Regions from separate parts of the Streptomyces sp. NBC_00670 genome, predicted to be linked through region 4. Evidence: riboswitches for the same ligand, from Rfam matches in the RefSeq annotation. Region 4 holds a riboswitch; each other region holds the start of a gene.

Region 1 (4,239 bases), 180 kb from region 4:
ACGAGCTGCTCGACGCGCTCCTTCATCTCGCCCGCGGCCTTGTTGGTGAACGTGATCGCGAGGATCTGGCCGGGGTGGACGCTCCGCTCGGCCAGCAGGTGCGCGATGCGGTGGGTGAGCACGCGGGTCTTGCCGGAGCCGGCGCCGGCGACGATGAGCAGGGGGGAGCCGGCGTGCACGACGGCCGCGCGCTGGTTCTCGTTCAGCCCGTCGAGCAGCGCCGCCGCGTCCAGGGCGGGGCGGGGGGCGCCGTTGCGGTAGTACGAGTCCCGGTCCGGGGGCGTGTCGAACTTCCCGCCGAACAGATCGTCCGGAACCTGCTCCGGAGCGTGCTCGTCCTCGGGCGGGGGCGGGGGTTCCTCCTCGCGGGCCCGCGGGGCCTGGAGGTCCGCCAGGAAGCTGTCGTCAAAGAGGCTGCTCATCGCTCTCCGAGTCTAGGGCGCCCCACCGACAACCGGCCGCCCCCTCGGAAACTCCGGGCGGTACGCGGGCGGTCCGGGCGGTACGCGGGGCGGTCCACGGCAGTGCGCGGGGCGGTCCGCCGCAGTACGTGGGAGGCGGCGGGGCGTCCCGCGTGACGAAGCTCTCAGCGGTGGCGGCGGAACAGCCGTGCCGGCCGGGACCCGGCGGCACGGCCGGGCGCCGGGGCGGCGTTCCCGGCGCGATCATCGCTGGTGGCCGCGCGGCGAGGCGGGAACGGGCCGGTGGACGGGTCAACCGGCGGAACGATTCCGCCGGTTGGTCCGGACCGCTCCGGCAACCGAATCCTCACGCGAAGGTCACAAAAATGTATCGGACATAACGCACTTCGACCTTCACACGAGGGACACAAGTTGGCTACGGTGCCGACAGGCCGCTCGACGCAACCGGCGAACGTCGCCGGGCCGCGCGGCCTCCGCCGAGTCCGGCCCGCCCCCGCGGCCGACCGGAGCCGGGGACCCAACCGAGACCTGGGGTGAATCGGCCCAACCGCCCCGCGCGCACGGGCCGTAGGGCAGTCCTTCCGGAACCATCCGCCCGAATCCGACAGCTAACCCGGTAGGCGGAGTACGGAAGGAGTCGCCTCTCTTGGCGTCGGACCAGAAACCGCTTCCTGCCGGGGCGCGCCCCGTCGTCCCCGCAAGGCCGGGGACGCCCGCCGCAGGACCGGGAACGCCCGCGCTCGCCGCGGGGGCCCTGGACCCCATGGCCCTGATCTCTCCGGCGGCGGAGTCCGCGCCCGGGGCCGAGCCGCCGGCGCCGAGCCGCGCGGAGGTCCAGCAGCGGATCGACAACCTGTACCAACGGGTCGAGACGGCCACCGAGAACTACAACGCGACGCGTGTCATGGCCGCGAAGGAGCGGCAGCAGCCGGGGGCCGCGGCGGAGGCGGCGAAGCGGACGCAGTGGCTCGACACGGCGCGCGCGAAGCTGGGGCCCTCCGTGGCCGCGGTGCTGCCGGCCGACCGGCGCCCGGACCGCCCCGGCCGTCCCTCGTCGGGCCGGTCCGCCGGACGTCCGGCGGACGGGCACCCGTCGCGCCTGCGGCAGTCGTCGATCGACAGGACGGTCGCCGAACTGATCGCCGCGACGGAGAAGCGGCGTCCTGGACGGGGCGCACCCGCGCTGGGCCCCGGCCGCGCGACACCGGCGCTCGGGCCGGGGCGCACGGGTGGGACGGACGCGCCGGGCAGCGGTGCGGGTGGTGTTGGTGGTGTTGGCGCTGCCGGTGGTGTGGGTGGTGCGGCGGATGGTCCGAGCGGTCGTGGTGACCGGGGTGGTCCGGGTGGCCGGGGCAGGTCGGGACCGGAGCTGCCGGCGTTGCCGGCGCCCCGGAGGCCGGCCTCGCCGAGCGCGCCGCAGCGGACGCCGCGCACGTTCAAGGACGCGACACAGCGGAAGCTGGCCATGGCGCGCGTACTGCTGTCGCAGCGGACGGGCACACCGCGCGCGGCGCTGGAGAGCGCGCCCGCCGCACAACCGTGGACGCCCCCCGCGCCCGCCCCGGGACAGGGAATGCCCACGGGTGCGTACGCGGCGGCCGGGGACGGTTCGGGATCGTTCGGGGCAGGGGCGCTCGGGAGCGGCGCGGAGTCGTACGCGGGGGGACCGATCACCGGGGCCGCGGCGGGCAACACCGTGCGCGCGGGCGGCACGGGTTCCTTCACCGCGGTCGGCGCGGTCGGCGCGTACGCGGGTGCGGGCAGCGGGGCTGTCTCCGCGGCCATGGACGGCACGGCCTCCTTCCCGGCGACCGCCGCGGGGACCTACCCGGGCGCGGGCAGTGCTGGGTCCTTCCCGGCCGTGGGTGGCACCGGATCCCTTCCGGCCGTGGGTGGCACCGGTTCCCACCCGGCGGCCGGCGCCACCGGCGCGTACCCGGGGGCGGGCGGTACGGGTCCGTCTCCTGCCCTGGACAGCAACGGTCCCTTTCCTGCCCTGGACAGCAACGGTCCTTTTCCTGCCATGGACAGGACCGGTTCCTTCCCCGCCGTGGACGGGACCGGTTCCTTCCCCGCCGTGGGTGGCACCGGTTCCTACCCGGCGGCCGGTACCACCGGCGCGTACCCGGGGGCGGGCAGTGCGGGAGCGTATCCCGCCGTGGACGGCACCGGATCCTTCCCGTCCGTCGGTGCCACCGGGTCGTTCCCGGCCGTCGGCAACACGGGGGCGTACCCGGGTGTGGAGAACACGGGATCGTTCCCGGCGATGACCGGCGGCGCGGGCGCCTTCCCTGGCGTCGGCGGCACCGGTACGTATCCGGGCGTGGACAACACCGGGTCGTTCCCCGCGATGGGCGGCGCGGGGAGCTTCCCCGCGGTGAGCGTCACCGGGTCGTTCCCGTCGGCGGACGGCACCGGTTCCTTCCCGGCCCTCGGCAGCGCGTACCCGTACCCCGGCATGGACGGCACGGGCTCGTTCCCAGCCGTGGACGGCACGGGGCCGCTCCCGACAGTGGACGGCACCGGGCCCTTCCCCGCGGTGGACGGCACAGGCGGCTTCCCGGCCGCCGTCGGCTCCGGCGCGTACCCGGCGGCGCACAGTGCCGGAGCGCACCCGGCCACGGGCGGCACGGGTGCCTACCCGGCCGCCGGCCCCGGCGCGAGCAGCGGCTTCCCGGCCAACGCCGGCTCCGGCTTCGGTTCCGGGACGTACCCGGCCGCGCCCATCACCGCCGCCTACCCGGCGACGGGCGCCGCCCCCGCGTACCCCGCCGCGAGCGTCACCGGCGGTTTCCCCGCCGTGAGCACCACCGGCAGCTTCCCGGCCGTGGACGGCATCGGTTCCTTCCCCGCCGCGGGCACGACCGGCGGCGCCGGATCCTTCCCGGTCGCCGGCCACGTCGACGCGTACCCCACGGCCGGCGGCAACGGACCCGGTGGCGTCACCGTCGCCTTCCCGGCCGCCGCGGGCGCCGGCACGTACGCCCCCGCCGGCCGCGGCGACTCGCTCCCGACCATCGAGAGCACGGGCAGCATCCCCGCCATCGGCACCCCGGGCGGCCTGCCCGACCTGGCGGGTCCCGCCTCCCCCGGCACCGTCACGGCCGGTCCTCCGGCGGTGGGCGTACCCGCCGCCGACAAGGCCGGGGTCGCGGCCGCGTTCGCCCGGGCGCAGACCGGGCGGCCGTACGTCATGGGCGCGACCGGCCCCGGCTCGTACGACGCCGCCGGCCTCGTCCAGGCCGCCTGGAAGGCCGCCGGGTTCCTGCTCCCGCGCACCCCCGCCGAGCAGGCCCGCTGCGGCACGACCGTCCCGCTCGCTGCCGCCCACCCCGGTGACCTGGTCTTCTTTCACGACGACCTGAGCCACGTCGGCATCTACACGGGCAACGGCATGATGATCCACGCCCCCCGCCCGGGCGCGTACGTGCGCGAGGAGTCGGTGTACTTCGCCGGCGAGGCGGCGGTCCGCGGCGTGATACGCCTGGCCTAGGGGGCGGAGTCGGACCGGCCGGCGTACTCCGCGAGTCCGTCGGCCATCCGCTGCATGAAACCGGTCAGGTACCGCCGCAGGAGGCGTCCCGTGAGCGGAACCTTCGGCGCGAAGGTCGCCGACCAGGTGATGTCCGTGCCGCCCTGCGGCGCCTCGGCGAGTTCGACGACGCCCCGATAGAAACGGAAGGGCCCGTTCAGGTTCTCGTAGACGAATCTCCGGTCGGCGACCAGCTCCACGATCGGCTCCAGGGAGACCGAGCGGCCGGTCCGGAACACCCGGGTGTCCCCCACCTTCTGCGGTTCGTCTGGGTCCCCGCCGCCC
Region 2 (4,239 bases), 780 kb from region 4:
CGCGCTCACCGTCACCTTCAGTGGGTACTCCGGGCGTCCGGCCGCGATCCGCCCGGCGCGCCGCTCGGCGGAGTTGACCAGCAGCCGGGGGTTGTCGGTGCGCAGGGTGCCGGCGCCGATCAGGAGGGCGTCGCTCTCTGCCCGCACCTGGTCGACCCGGTCGAAGTCCTCCGGCCCCGACAGCAGCAGGCGTTCGGGACCGGTGTCGTCCAGGAAGCCGTCGAGGGAGACGGCGGCGGACAGCAGGACGTGGGGGTGGGGCATGTGCACGCTCCCGGAAGATCGGACGGGACGAGGTCGGGTGGTTCAGCGGTCGAACGGCCCGGCGGCCGGATCGCCCGGCAGTCGGATGGCCCAGTGGTCGGATCGCCCGGCAGTCGGATGGCCCGGTGACCAGATGGTTCAACTTTGGAACAATAACTACACTGCCGTCATGACGACCCGCTGGCTCACCTCCGAGGAACAGCGTGCCTGGCGCGCGTACCTCGCCGCCTCCCTCCTCCTGGAGGACGCGATCGACCGGCAGCTCCAGCAGCAGGCCGGCCTGCCGCACCTGTACTACTCCGTGCTGGCCAACCTCTCCGAGGCCCCCGACCGACGGCTGCGCATGACCGACCTCGCCGCGTCGCTCAAGGTCACCCGGAGCCGGCTGACCTACGTCGTCACCCGCCTGGAGAAGGACGGCAGCGTACGGCGCGAAGGCTGCCCGGGCGACCGGCGCGGCAGCATCGCGGTGCTGACCGAGGAGGGGGCGCGACTGCTGGACCGTACGGCGCCGGGGCACGTGGAGACGGTGCGCGCCGCCGTGTTCGACCGGCTCACGCCGGAGCAGGTGGGGCAGCTCGAGGAGATCTGCACGCGGATCGCGGGGGCGCTGGGGAGCGAGGAGCAGCGCACGGCATGCGGCGACGCGCTCCCCTGGCGGCGGCGCTCGGCGCCCCGCTGAGCGGTGCGCCCACCGGAGAGACACGGGAGGCCCGGGCGCGGGGCGGGCGATCGCCCAGGTAAATGTGGTGAGAGGCGTCCCCGGGATGACGTACACTGGTTTCACCGACGCGGGGTGGAGCAGCTCGGTAGCTCGCTGGGCTCATAACCCAGAGGTCGCAGGTTCAAATCCTGTCCCCGCTACCACGTCCCCGGGGGCGGAGGCCGAAAGGCTTCCGCCCCCGGGGTTTTTGTCGTCCCCATCCGCGTCTCCCGAAAAGCCCGACCCGCCACCCGCCCGGCCCACCGGAGGTGCCCCGCCGCGCCTGCCCGGCCACGCTGGTCCCGTGGGGCAGCGCACAGAGAAGCGGTCGGCCGCGACCGTCGGGAACGGCAGCCGCGGGGCGGCCTGCGTCCGTGCCGTGCTGCCCTTCCTCCCGGTGCTGCTGCTCGTCGCCGCGATCGTCTACGACTGCCTCACCCCGGCCGACTTCACCGCCGCACCCCTGTTCACCGCGGCGCCCCTGGTCGCCTCCTCCCTGTACTCGACGCGCGGCACCGCCCTGACCGCCCTGGCCGCCGTCCTGGCCGTGGTCGCGATCCACGCCGTGTTCGGGGTCATGTCGAACGTCGACACCACCACCGAGCTGCTGACGGTGGCCACCGTCGCCGCCCTCGCCGTCCTCACCAACGTGCTCGTCCGCCGCACCGGCGCCCGCCTCGCCTCCGTCCGCCACATCGCCGAGGCCGCGCAACTCGCCGTCATGCCGCAGCCGGCCGAGCGCCTCGCGGGCCTCGACGTCGCCGCACGCTACGAGGCCGCGCAGGCCGGGGCGGCGATCGGCGGCGACCTGTACGCCGTCCAGGACTCCCCGCACGGCGTGCGCCTCGTGCTGGGGGACGTGCGCGGCAAGGGCATCAGCGCCGTGAGCGTCGTCGCCGTCGTGATCGGGGCGTTCCGGGAGGCCGCCGAGCAGGAGGCCACGCTCGGCGCCGTCGCCCAGCGGCTCGAACGCGCGCTCGCCCGGGAGGCCGGCCGGCGCCACGACCTGGACTCCTTCGAGGGGTTCACCACCGCCGTCCTCGCCGAGATCCCGCACGGCAACGCACTCGTCCGGCTCGTCAACCGCGGCCATCCCGCCCCGCTGCTCCTGCACGCCGACGGCAGGCTGCGCGTGCTCGAACCGCGGGAGCCCGCGCTGCCGCTCGGCATGGGCGAGCTGGGCATGTGGCCCGAACGCGCGGACGAGGCCGCGCTGCCGTACGGGGCCACCCTCCTCTTCCACACCGACGGGCTCTCCGAGGCCCGCGACCGGCACGGCGAGTTCTACGACCCCGCCGCCCGGCTCGCCGGCCGCACCTTCTCCGGACCGGACGCGCTGCTCACCTTCCTGGCGGACGAGGTCGCCCGGCACACCGGCGGCCGGGCCACGGACGACCTGGCCCTGCTGGCGGTACGGCGACCGCACCCCTGAGCGTCGGCCGTCACCGCGACCGCGCCGTCGGTGTCACCTGTCGTGACCGGATCGTGTCTTTCCGCAAGTTTATTGACTGGATGTCAGGGCGCGCATGTGTCCGAAACTCGCGGAAGGCAGGGTCGACTCGCCCGATTTTGCGTGGCTCGTGACGCAAAAGTCCTGGCCAAGACGTGTAAGCCGTTCCCCCGAACCGCTTGGAATGTGCGCCCCGGGTCTATTAACGTTCGATAACGCAGCACGGTCGTCCCAGCCGTCACAGGAGGCGGCCCCGTGCTCATCTGCCTAATCCCGCAAGGGAGCCGGGGAACCACCACCCAGGGGTGAATCGTGCGGTTGCCGCCGTAGAGATACGGCCGGTATACGCGCGTAGGAGACCTTCCTGCTCCGAACCCGTCAGCTAACCCGGCAGGCGTGAGGAAGGAAAGGAGCGCGCCCACGTGGCGTCCAACCGGCCTGCCCAGAACCCCTCGTACGTTCCGTCCGGCGCCGAGGTCCTCGACGTCGACCGCCGTTCCGAGGAGGGCACCTGGGAGGAGTGGAATCCCACCGCGGACTCCGTTCGTCCCGTGCGCGGCCGGCACCGCGTCACCAAGCAGCGCGGGGGCGGACTCGCGCGCAGCTCCACCGTTCTGGGCGTCGGCGTGATCGCCGCCGTCGGCGCGGGCGGCATGGCCACCGCGCAGACCGGCAAGCCGCCGGTCTCCATATCCCTGCCGGACCTCTCCTCCGTCACCGACTCGGCCAGGGCTCTGGTCGGCGACGACTCCGGCGACGACTCCGACACCGCCGTACAGACCGCCTCCGCCCCGCTCACCGGCGCCGGGCTGACCGGTGCCGACACCGCCGCGGGCTCCACGGACGCGGGCGAGGCGCTGCGCGCCCGGATCATGCGGCAGGCCGAGGCCCAGCAGGACCAGGCGGACAGCGCCGCCGCGCGGGCCGCCGAGACCGCCGCCGCCAAGCAGGCCGCGTCCGCCGCCAAGGAGGCGGAGGCGAAGGCCGAGAAGAAGGCCGCCGAGGCGAAGGAGAAGGCGGAGGCGGAGGCCAAGAAGAAGGCCGCCGCGGAGAAACTCGCCAAGCTGGCCAAGCAGTTCACGCTGCCGACCTCCTCGTACACGATCACCTCGACCTTCGGCGAGGCCGGATCGATGTGGTCGTCCGGCTATCACACCGGTCTCGACTTCGCCGCGCCCACCGGCACGCTCATCAAGGCGATCCACAGCGGCACGATCACCGAGGCGGGCTGGGCCGGGTCCTACGGCTACCGCACCATCCTGACCCTGGACGACGGCACCGAGCTGTGGTTCTGCCACCAGTCCTCGATCAGCGTCAGCGTCGGGCAGAAGGTCTCCACCGGCGAGGTCATCGGCCGCGTCGGCGCCACCGGCAACGTCACCGGCCCGCATCTGCACCTGGAGGTGCACCCCGGGGGCGCGGCCACCGGGATCGACCCGATGGCGTGGCTGCGGTCCAAGGGGCTCACTCCCTGAGCCGGCCGTGCCCCGGCGTGCCCTGTCGCGCCGTGTCCTTTCGCGCAGCGTGCTGCCCCGTCGGGCCGAGTCGCGAGGCGATCGGGTAAGAGCGCACGGCACGGCGCGGGAACACCCGAACCTCTCCTTAACATCGTTAAATGATGTCTCTTCGCCCTCTGGGCTCAACGTCTCTCGAGGTCGCTCCGCTCTGCCTCGGCGGCAACGTCTTCGGCTGGACCGCCGACGAGGCCGGATCCTTCGCCGTGCTGGACGCCTACCTGGCCGCCGGCGGCAACTTCGTCGACAGCGCCGACGCCTACTCGGCGTTCGCCCCCGGCATGAAGGGCGGCGAGTCCGAGACCGTC
Region 3 (4,239 bases), 1.4 Mb from region 4:
GCGCCCTCGCTCGGCTGGCTGGACGTGAAGACCTCCGGCGACGTCGAGGTGCCCGTCATCGAGGCGGCCGTCGACGAGGAGCTCGCCCGGTTCGCCGAGGAGGGCCCCACCGCCGAGGAGATGGAGCGCGCCCAGGCGCAGCTGGAGCGCGAGTGGCTGGACCGGCTCGGCACGGTCGCCGGCCGCGCCGACGAACTGTGCCGGTACGCCGTCCTGTTCGGCGACCCGCAGCTCGCCCTGACGGCCGTCACGCGTGTCCTGGAGGTCACCCCCGAGGAGGTCCGGGACATCGCCCGGGCCCGGCTGCGGCCCGACAACCGCGCGGTGCTCGTCTACGAGCCGGTCGCGCCCGAGGAGCCCGAGGCCGCCGAGGCCGCCGAAGTCACCGACGAGAACGAGGAGTCGGCGAAGTGACCGAGCTCGCGACCATGGAGTTCCACCCGCAGCCCCGGGCCGGCGAGGCGAAGCCCTGGGCGTTCCCCGCGCCCGAGCGCGGCACCCTGGACAACGGCCTGACGCTGCTGCGCTGCCACCGCCCCGGCCAGCAGGTCGTCGCCGTCGAGGTGCTCCTCGACGCGCCCCTGGAGGCCGAACCGCAGGCCCAGGAGGGTGTCGCCACCATCATGGCGCGCGCCTTCTCCGAGGGCACCGACAAGCACTCCGCGGAGGAGTTCGCCGCCGAGCTGGAGCGCTGCGGCGCCACCCTTGACGCGCACGCCGACCACCCCGGTGTACGGCTCTCCCTGGAGGTGCCCGTCTCGCGGCTCGCCAAGGCGCTCGGCCTGCTCGCCGACGCGCTGCGCGCCCCCGCGTTCGACGACGGCGAGATCGAGCGCCTGGTGCGCAACCGGCTCGACGAGATCCCGCACGAGACCGCCAACCCGGCCCGTCGCGCCGCCAAGGAGCTGTCCCGGCAGCTCTTCCCGGCGGACTCCCGCATGTCCCGGCCCCGTCAGGGCACCGAGGAGAGCGTCGAGGCCATCGACGCGGCGGCCGTACGCGCGTTCTACGAGCGGCACGTACGGCCCGCCACCGCCACCGCGGTGGTCGTCGGCGACCTCACCGGCGTCGACCTGGACGCGCTCCTCGCCGACACGCTCGGCGCGTGGACGGGCGCGCCCGGGCAGCCGCGTCCGGTGCCCCCGGTGACCGCCGACGACACCGGCCGCGTGATCGTCGTGCACCGCCCCGGAGCCGTCCAGACGCAGCTCCTCATCGGCCGCGTCGGCGCCGACCGGCACGACCGCGTGTGGCCCGCCCAGGTGCTCGGCACGTACTGCCTCGGCGGCACCCTCACCTCGCGGCTGGACCGCGTGCTGCGCGAGGAGAAGGGCTACACCTACGGTGTGCGCGCGTTCGGCCAGGTGCTGCGTTCCGCGCCCGACGGCAGCGGCGCCGCGATGCTCGCCATCAGCGGTTCCGTCGACACCCCGAACACCGGCCCCGCCCTCGACGACCTGTGGAAGGTGCTGCGCACCCTCGCCGCCGAGGGGCTGACCGACGCCGAGCGCGATGTCGCCGTGCAGAACCTGGTGGGCGTCGCCCCGCTGAAGTTCGAGACCGCGGCCGCCGTCGCGAGCTCGCTCGCCGACCAGGTCGAGCAGCACCTGCCGGACGACTACCAGGCGACGCTGTATCAGCAGCTCGCCGCCACCGGCACGGTGGAGGCGACGGCCGCCGTCGTCAACGCCTTCCCGGTGGACCGTCTGGTGACGATCCTGGTGGGCGACGCCGAGCAGATCGCGGAGCCCGTACGCGCCCTGGGGATCGGCGAAGTCACCGTGGTGGCCGCCGAGTAGCACGGGCGGCGCGCGGGGGCGTGGACGAGGCCCTGGTGACTCCCCGGACGTCACCAGGGCCTCCCGCGCCCCCGGTCCGGCCCGCCGACGGCGGGTGTTTGTCCGTATTGCCACAGAGGGTGGCGCTTCCGCGGTGTGGGATACGCAACAAAACCGTTACCTCGTTTGCCCGTTGAAACGGCGCCCGCTTAGCGTCTTCCCGGCTGTCCGTCAGGCAGCGCGCCGCATCCGCGGCAGCGGACAGTCATCGCCGAGTCCCCGTACGGCGCGAGCCAGGGGAGCCGGGGACCCACGTCCCTGGGGTGAATCGGACGCCCCCACAGGGTGTCCGTAGGAGACCTTCCTGCTCCGAACCCGTCAGCTAACCCGGTAGGCGAGAAGGAAGGAAAGGACGACCCCTTACATGGCGTTCACCCGCGCCCCCGGGAAGCACCGCCGTGCCGATCGCACGAAGCGCACGACGACCGGCGCCGTGGGCGTCGCGGCGCTCGCCACCACCGGCGTCGTCGGCACCCTGGCCGCTCCCGCGTTCGCCGCGGAGCCCGCCGCCTCCGTCGACCAGACCGGGCTCCTGCGGGCCGCCGGCATCGGCGAGAGCGTCGCCGCGCGGATCGACGCCCAGGCCCTCGCCCAGGAGAAGGCGGCCGCGCGCAAGGCGGCCGAGGAGGCCGCGCGCAAGGAGGCCGCCGCGCAGGCGGAGCGGGCCCGCGACGCGAAGGAGCGCGCCGCCCGCGAGGCCGAGCGCAAGCGGCTGAACACCTTCGTCGCGCCGATCTCGGGCTCCTACGTCTCCACCGGCTACCAGGCCAGCAGCTCCCTGTGGTCCTCCGGCACCCACACCGGCATCGACTTCCACGCCGCCACCGGCACCTCCGTGCACGCCGTCGGCTCCGGCACCGTCGTGGAGACCGGCTGGGGCGGGGCCTACGGCAACCAGATCGTCCTCAAGATGGCCGACGGCACCTACACCCAGTACGGCCACCTGTCGTCCATCGGCGTCACGGTGGGCCAGCAGGTCACCCCCGGGCAGCAGATCGCCCTGTCCGGCGCGACCGGCAACGTCACCGGCCCGCATCTGCACTTCGAGGCCCGTACGAGCCCGGAGTACGGCTCCGACATCGACCCGGTGGCGTACCTGCGCGCCCACGGCGTCAACGTCTGAAGCACCCGCGTCGGCGCACCCGCGCACCGGCCGACGCCCCCCGAACCGTCGTCGACGGCCCCGGCCCCCGAAGCCGGGGCCGTTCTCGTTCCGTCCGGGCATTTCGTCCCGGCCGTTGTCCAAAAAAGAACCATGAATTCCGGCCCGCCGTCGGAAATCCCTCTCCGCTGCAATAGAGTCGGTCGGGCAATGCGCCGGCCGACGGCGCTTCGCACGGAAATCGAGGCGGAGGTCGGACATGCGTATTCCGGCGCACTCGGTATGCGCGGCGATCCGCGAGGACATCGTCGCCGGCGTCCACGCGCGCGGCAGCCGGCTCACCGAGGAGGTCCTCGCCCGCCGCTACGGCGTCTCCCGCGTCCCCGTGCGCGAGGCGCTGCGCACGCTGGAGGCCGAGGGCTTCGTCGTCACCCGGCGGCACGCGGGCGCGTGCGTGGCCGAGCCCACCGGGCAGGAGGCCGCCGACCTGCTGGAGATGCACGTCCTGCTGGAACCGCTCGGCGCCGCCCGGGCCGCCCAGCGGCGCACGGAGGCCCATCTGAAGGTGCTGCGCGGCCTGGTCAGGCTCGGCCGGGAACGGGCAGGGCAGGGCAGCAGCGACGACCTGCGCTCCCTGGACGGCTGGTTCCACGACACGCTCGCGCAGGCCGCCGGGAGCCCGGCGCTGAGCACCACGCTGGCCCAGCTGCGGCACAAGATCGCATGGATGTACGTCACCGGGACACCGGCCGACCCCGTGGCGGACTGGGCGGAACGCGGCGGCATCGTCGACGCGATCGCCCGGGGCGACGACGCCCGCGCCCACATCCTCGCCGCACAGCACACCCAACGGACGACCACGTCCCACCGGCTGCGGCCCGTCGGCGCGGACATGGGTGTGAGGAATCCGCAACAAGCCGTAAACATCGCGGGCCCGCAGAATTAACAGGGGTGCCGTATACAAAGGAGAGTGGACGCGGGGAAGTGCGGACCCCGTTTTCCTTTTCGCTGCTCGTCATCCTGTGCGTCCACGCCGGAGAATTCACGGACGGACGGGTGGAAAGCAGAAAGCCGCGTCGCCCCCGGGGGCGACGCGGCTTTCTGCGCCGGAATGAACCGCCGCCCCGCACAGGAGCGGACGGCTCAGACCGTCTCCGGCAGTTCCTCCAGGCCGTCGGCGACCAGCTTGGCCAGGCGGTCCAGGGCCGCGTCCGCGCCCTCGGCGTCGGAGGCGAGGACGACCTCCTCGCCGCCCTGGACGCCCAGGCCGAGCACGGCCAGCATCGAGCCGGCGTTGAC
Region 4 (4,239 bases):
AACCGATGGGCAGGTGCTTCCAGTTCGGGGTGAGGGAGTCGGCCGCGTCCGGGCGGAAGATCTGCCCGACGTTCCGCGCGTGGTGCTCGGAGGAGTAGAAGTCGACGTAGTCCGCGACCTCGAAGGGCAGATGGAGCCGCACCTCGGACAGCGGGTGCAGCAGTCCGGCGACCGCCTCCTGATGGGAGGGAACGGTGACCCACGCGGTCAGCGCGCGCCGGACGTCGGACCAGGCGGTGCGGCCCGCCGCCAGCAGCGGGTTCAGCGTCGGCCGGGCGAGCAGCGACGCGTACGGCGAGCCGAGGGCGAGGGCCGCCGCGCCCGCGTCGAGCACGTGGTCGCCGAGCCGGACGCCGACCGTCCGCGCGGTGCCGCCGGGCGGGGTGAACACGCCGTAGGGGAGGTTGTGCGGGCCGAAGGGAGCGCCCTTGGGAACGTCGAACGGGGGCATGCGGTGCTGCCTCGCTTTCGTGCGCGCCGGGCGGGGACACGGCTCCCGCTGGTGGCAGGGGACGCGTTCCCGGTGGTCGCGCCACACGTTACGGCCGAGTCGCCCGCCATGGGGGCAGTACGCGGGGCGGGTGTTGACGGTACGACGGGCAGTGCGCGGGACGGGTGTTGACAAGACGACGGGGCAGTGTGCGGGACGAGTATTGACAGGAGGGCGCGCAGTATGCGGGACGGGTGTTGACGAGACCACGGGCAGTTCGCGGGACGGATGTTGACGGGACGACGGGCGGTACGCGGGCGGGTGTTGGCGGACGGCGTAGGCGCCGTGCGCCAACTGTCGCTGTCGGGCCGGTCGTTGCACACGAGAAAGCGGACGTCGTCCGGTTCGGGGCGGGTCGGTGGGGCGTGACATCCGTATTCTCTGATCATGGCCGCACCCACCGCATATGCCCTCATCGCCACTGACCTGGACGGAACGCTGCTGCGCGGCGACGACACGCTCTCCGACCGGTCCCTCGCCGCGCTCGCGCGGGTGGCCGCGGCCGGGGCGACACATCTGGTGGTGACGGGGCGGCCGGCGCCGAGGGTGCGCCCGCTCCTGGAGGACCTGGGCGGGCGGGGGCTCGCGGTGTGCGGACAGGGCGCGCAGTTGTACGACGCCGGCGCGGACCGGCTGCTGTGGTCCGTCACGCTGGACCGGGAGCTGGCAGAGACCGCGCTCGGCAAGGTGGAGGCCGAGGTCGGCGAGGTGTACGCCGCCGTCGACCAGGACGGTGCGGACGGGCTGACGCTGATCGAGCCCGGCTACCTCATGCCGCACCCCACGCTGCCGGCCGTACGGGTCGGCCGGCGCGACGACCTGTGGGCGGAGCCGATCAGCAAGGTGCTGCTGCGCCACCCCTTCCTCACCGACGACGAACTGGCGGCGGCGGCCCGGGGGGCGGTCGGTTCACTGGCCACGGTCACCATGTCGGGGCCGGGGACCGTCGAACTCCAGCCATGCGGCGTGACCAAGGCGACCGGGCTCGCGCTGGCGGCCGAGCGGCTGGGGCTGTCCCCGGCCGGGACCCTCGCCTTCGGGGACATGCCCAACGACATCCCCATGTTCGACTGGGCGGCCCACGGCGTGGCCATGGCCAACGCCCATCCCGAACTCAAGGCGGTCGCCGACGAGGTCACGGCGTCGAACGAGGACGACGGCATCGCCGTCGTCCTCGAACGCCTCTTCCCGGACCGGGGCTGAGGCCCGTACGGACCCTCGCCCGGGCGGCCGGACCCCTGGGGGCGGTCGTGCCCCTGGGAGGCGGTCGGCTCAGTACGCGCCGTACACGTTGTCGATCGAGCCGTAGCGCGCGGCCGCGTAGTTGCAGGCCGCGGTGATGTTGGCGACCGGGTCGAACGGGTCGAGCGCGGTGCCGGGCACGTGGTAGGCGAGGAACGTCGGGTCGATGATCTGGAGCAGGCCCTTGGACGGGGTGCCCGCCGCGGCGTTGGAGTCCCAGTTGTTCACGGCGAGCGGGTTGCCCGAGGACTCGCGCATGACGTTGCGGTGGATGCCGTCGTAGCTGCCGGGGATGCCGTTCTGGGCCATGATCGCCAGGGACTGCTGGATCCAGCCGTCCAGGTTGTTGGTGTAGGCGGCCGTGGTGGTCGTGGCCGCGGTGGTGGTCGCCGTGGTCGTGGCGGCGGACGCCTGGGTCGCGCCGAACAGCGGCAGGGCGAGGGCGGCGGCACCGGTGCCGGCGGCGATCACGGCGCGGGTGGGCAGGCGGAAGCCGGGCAGGGCGAAGCGGGGCATGGCGGATGTCCTCTCCGTCGCCTGCGAGGTGAGCTGTCGGGTTCGGGCTGGGAGGTGCCCGGCCGGTCCGCACGCGAGTGCGGATCCGGCTTCACCCCTAGCCGTGCCGGGACTTGGCCCGGACCGGCGACTTACCTGGGTCCCCCGCTCCTGCCGTGCGAGATGGGTGAATGGGTGCTCCGGGCGGCGGCAGGACTCGGCGTTCCGTCCGGATCGGGGAGGAAGCTATGCGAGAGAACCTGTGGGGAACAAGTGACGAAAACGCGGTTCTCCCCGGTTGATCTTGTGGTGGGTGTTTTGGGTCGTTGATCCTTTGTGGGCCGTGGAGTCCAACTGGGTATCCGGGTAAGGGGAATGTGTGCTTCCGGTTGTCCGCGCACGGCAGGGGTGGCGCGTGACCCAACTCACTGGCCGGACGAGCCGGGCGTATGGTGCGGAAAGGTTCGAATGTCCGCAAGTCGGCCGCGCGGGAGGTCCCGGTGCCGTTCGGGCGGCGACGGAGGGATCCGCCGGGGGAAGCACCGTGGTGTGATCATGCGTGTGTCACTAAATAACTGCGCGTATCACCCGATCACGAACATGCCGTCTCTGATCCGATACGTCCCGGCCTGGAACCATGGGCGCTCGTGGTGATCGAAACATGACCGGATACGCTGACTTGAGTGAGGGCAGCGACCTATCGACAAACCGTGTAACCGTCACCAGACACCAGCAGACAGGAGACCCCTCGTGACCGTCGTCGGGCCATTCGGGCTGAGCGTGCGGGACCAGGCTCTGGAAGCCGATGTCCAGGTCGGTCTGACGGCTGTCGAGGAGGGCCTGCTCGAAGCCACCAAGAGCGAGGTCCCCTTCATCACGGAGGCCGCCCAGCACCTCGTCCGCGCGGGCGGGAAGCGGTTCCGGCCGCTGCTGGTGATGCTGGCGGCCCAGTTCGGCGACCCCTACGCGCCGGGGATCGTGCCCTCGGCGGTCGTGGTCGAGCTCACCCACCTGGCCACGCTCTACCACGACGACGTCATGGACGAGGCCGAGGTGCGGCGCGGGGTGGACAGCGCGAACACCCGCTGGGGCAACTCGGTCGCGGTCCTCACCGGCGACTTCCTCTTCTCCCGCGCCTCCCACATGCTGGCCGACCTCGGCCCCGAGGCGGTCCGCATCCAGGCGGAGGCGTTCGAACGGCTGGTCACCGGGCAGATCCTGGAGACCGCCGGGCCGCGCGACGGCCGGGACCCCGTCGACCACTACCTCGACGTGCTGGCCGGCAAGACCGGCTCGCTGGTCGCGGTGGCCTGCCGGTTCGGCGCGATGATGTCCGGCGCCGACGAGACGGTCGTGGACGTGCTCACGCAGTACGGGGAGCGGCTCGGTGTCGCCTTCCAGCTCGCCGACGACGTGCTCGACATCGCCTCCGACTCCCGTGAGTCCGGCAAGACGCCGGGCACCGACCTGCGGGAGGGCATCCCCACGCTGCCGGTGCTGCGGCTGCGCGAGCGGGCCGAGCGGCTCGGGCTGCCGGAGGACGCGGCCCTGTGCGCGCTGCTCGACTCCGACCTGAGCGACGACGCCCGGCTCACCGAGGCGCTGGAGCTGCTGCGCGAGCACCCGGCGCTCGAACAGGCGCGACGGGACACGGTGCGGTACGCGGAGGAGGCGCGCTCCGCGCTGGCCCCGCTGCCGGAGTGCGCGGCGAAGACGGCGCTCACGGAGATGTGCGAACTGGTGGTGCACCGGGCCGGGTGACGCCGCGGGTCCCCGCTGTTCTGTCCGGCCGTCGGTCCCCTCTTCCCCTACGGGTGGGTGGACGCTTTCCACCCTCGTGTCATACCGCAGGAGTACGCGGAGTTGGCTCCGGGGGTTGACGCCTCGTCGCGGACTTTTTGGTCATATGGAGAGGACCACCTCCCCGGACTTCGGGTGACAATGGCGGCACGGGGTGGGAAGTCCCGGCTCGAGCGCGAACCGAGAGCCGAGGGGAGCGCGCCGAGGGAGCG

Evidence for each region. A riboswitch is a leader RNA that binds a small molecule or an ion and turns the genes downstream of it on or off. The one in region 4 is predicted to bind cyclic di-AMP.
Region 1: it holds a riboswitch for cyclic di-AMP, as region 4 does, so the genes downstream of both, OIE12_RS33495 (NlpC/P60 family protein) here and OIE12_RS18975 (transglycosylase SLT domain-containing protein) in region 4, are expected to answer to the same signal.
Region 2: it holds a riboswitch for cyclic di-AMP, as region 4 does, so the genes downstream of both, OIE12_RS15550 (M23 family metallopeptidase) here and OIE12_RS18975 (transglycosylase SLT domain-containing protein) in region 4, are expected to answer to the same signal.
Region 3: it holds a riboswitch for cyclic di-AMP, as region 4 does, so the genes downstream of both, OIE12_RS25045 (M23 family metallopeptidase) here and OIE12_RS18975 (transglycosylase SLT domain-containing protein) in region 4, are expected to answer to the same signal.

Annotation. Positions count from the first base shown of each region.
Region 1 covers NZ_CP109017.1:4,456,118-4,460,356, reverse strand. Annotated here, with positions in the region: gene OIE12_RS19850 (ATP-dependent DNA helicase) at 1-422, opposite strand, end outside; cyclic di-AMP (ydaO/yuaA leader) riboswitch at 887-1,060, shown strand; gene OIE12_RS33495 (NlpC/P60 family protein) at 1,186-3,915, shown strand; gene OIE12_RS19840 (SRPBCC family protein) at 3,912-4,239, opposite strand, start outside.
Region 2 covers NZ_CP109017.1:3,497,957-3,502,195, reverse strand. Annotated here, with positions in the region: gene OIE12_RS15570 (dihydrofolate reductase family protein) at 1-264, opposite strand, end outside; gene OIE12_RS15565 (MarR family winged helix-turn-helix transcriptional regulator) at 434-946, shown strand; tRNA gene OIE12_RS15560 (tRNA-Met) at 1,055-1,131, shown strand; gene OIE12_RS15555 (PP2C family protein-serine/threonine phosphatase) at 1,272-2,399, shown strand; cyclic di-AMP (ydaO/yuaA leader) riboswitch at 2,672-2,829, shown strand; gene OIE12_RS15550 (M23 family metallopeptidase) at 2,840-3,892, shown strand; gene OIE12_RS15545 (aldo/keto reductase) at 4,033-4,239, shown strand, end outside.
Region 3 covers NZ_CP109017.1:5,640,721-5,644,959, forward strand. Annotated here, with positions in the region: gene OIE12_RS25035 (M16 family metallopeptidase) at 1-414, shown strand, start outside; gene OIE12_RS25040 (M16 family metallopeptidase) at 411-1,799, shown strand; cyclic di-AMP (ydaO/yuaA leader) riboswitch at 2,038-2,189, shown strand; gene OIE12_RS25045 (M23 family metallopeptidase) at 2,203-2,961, shown strand; gene OIE12_RS25050 (GntR family transcriptional regulator) at 3,200-3,886, shown strand; gene OIE12_RS25055 (HPr family phosphocarrier protein) at 4,084-4,239, opposite strand, start outside.
Region 4 covers NZ_CP109017.1:4,275,626-4,279,864, forward strand. Annotated here, with positions in the region: gene fahA (fumarylacetoacetase) at 1-451, opposite strand, end outside; gene OIE12_RS18970 (HAD family hydrolase) at 878-1,693, shown strand; gene OIE12_RS18975 (transglycosylase SLT domain-containing protein) at 1,763-2,248, opposite strand; cyclic di-AMP (ydaO/yuaA leader) riboswitch at 2,254-2,427, opposite strand; gene OIE12_RS18980 (polyprenyl synthetase family protein) at 2,978-3,988, shown strand.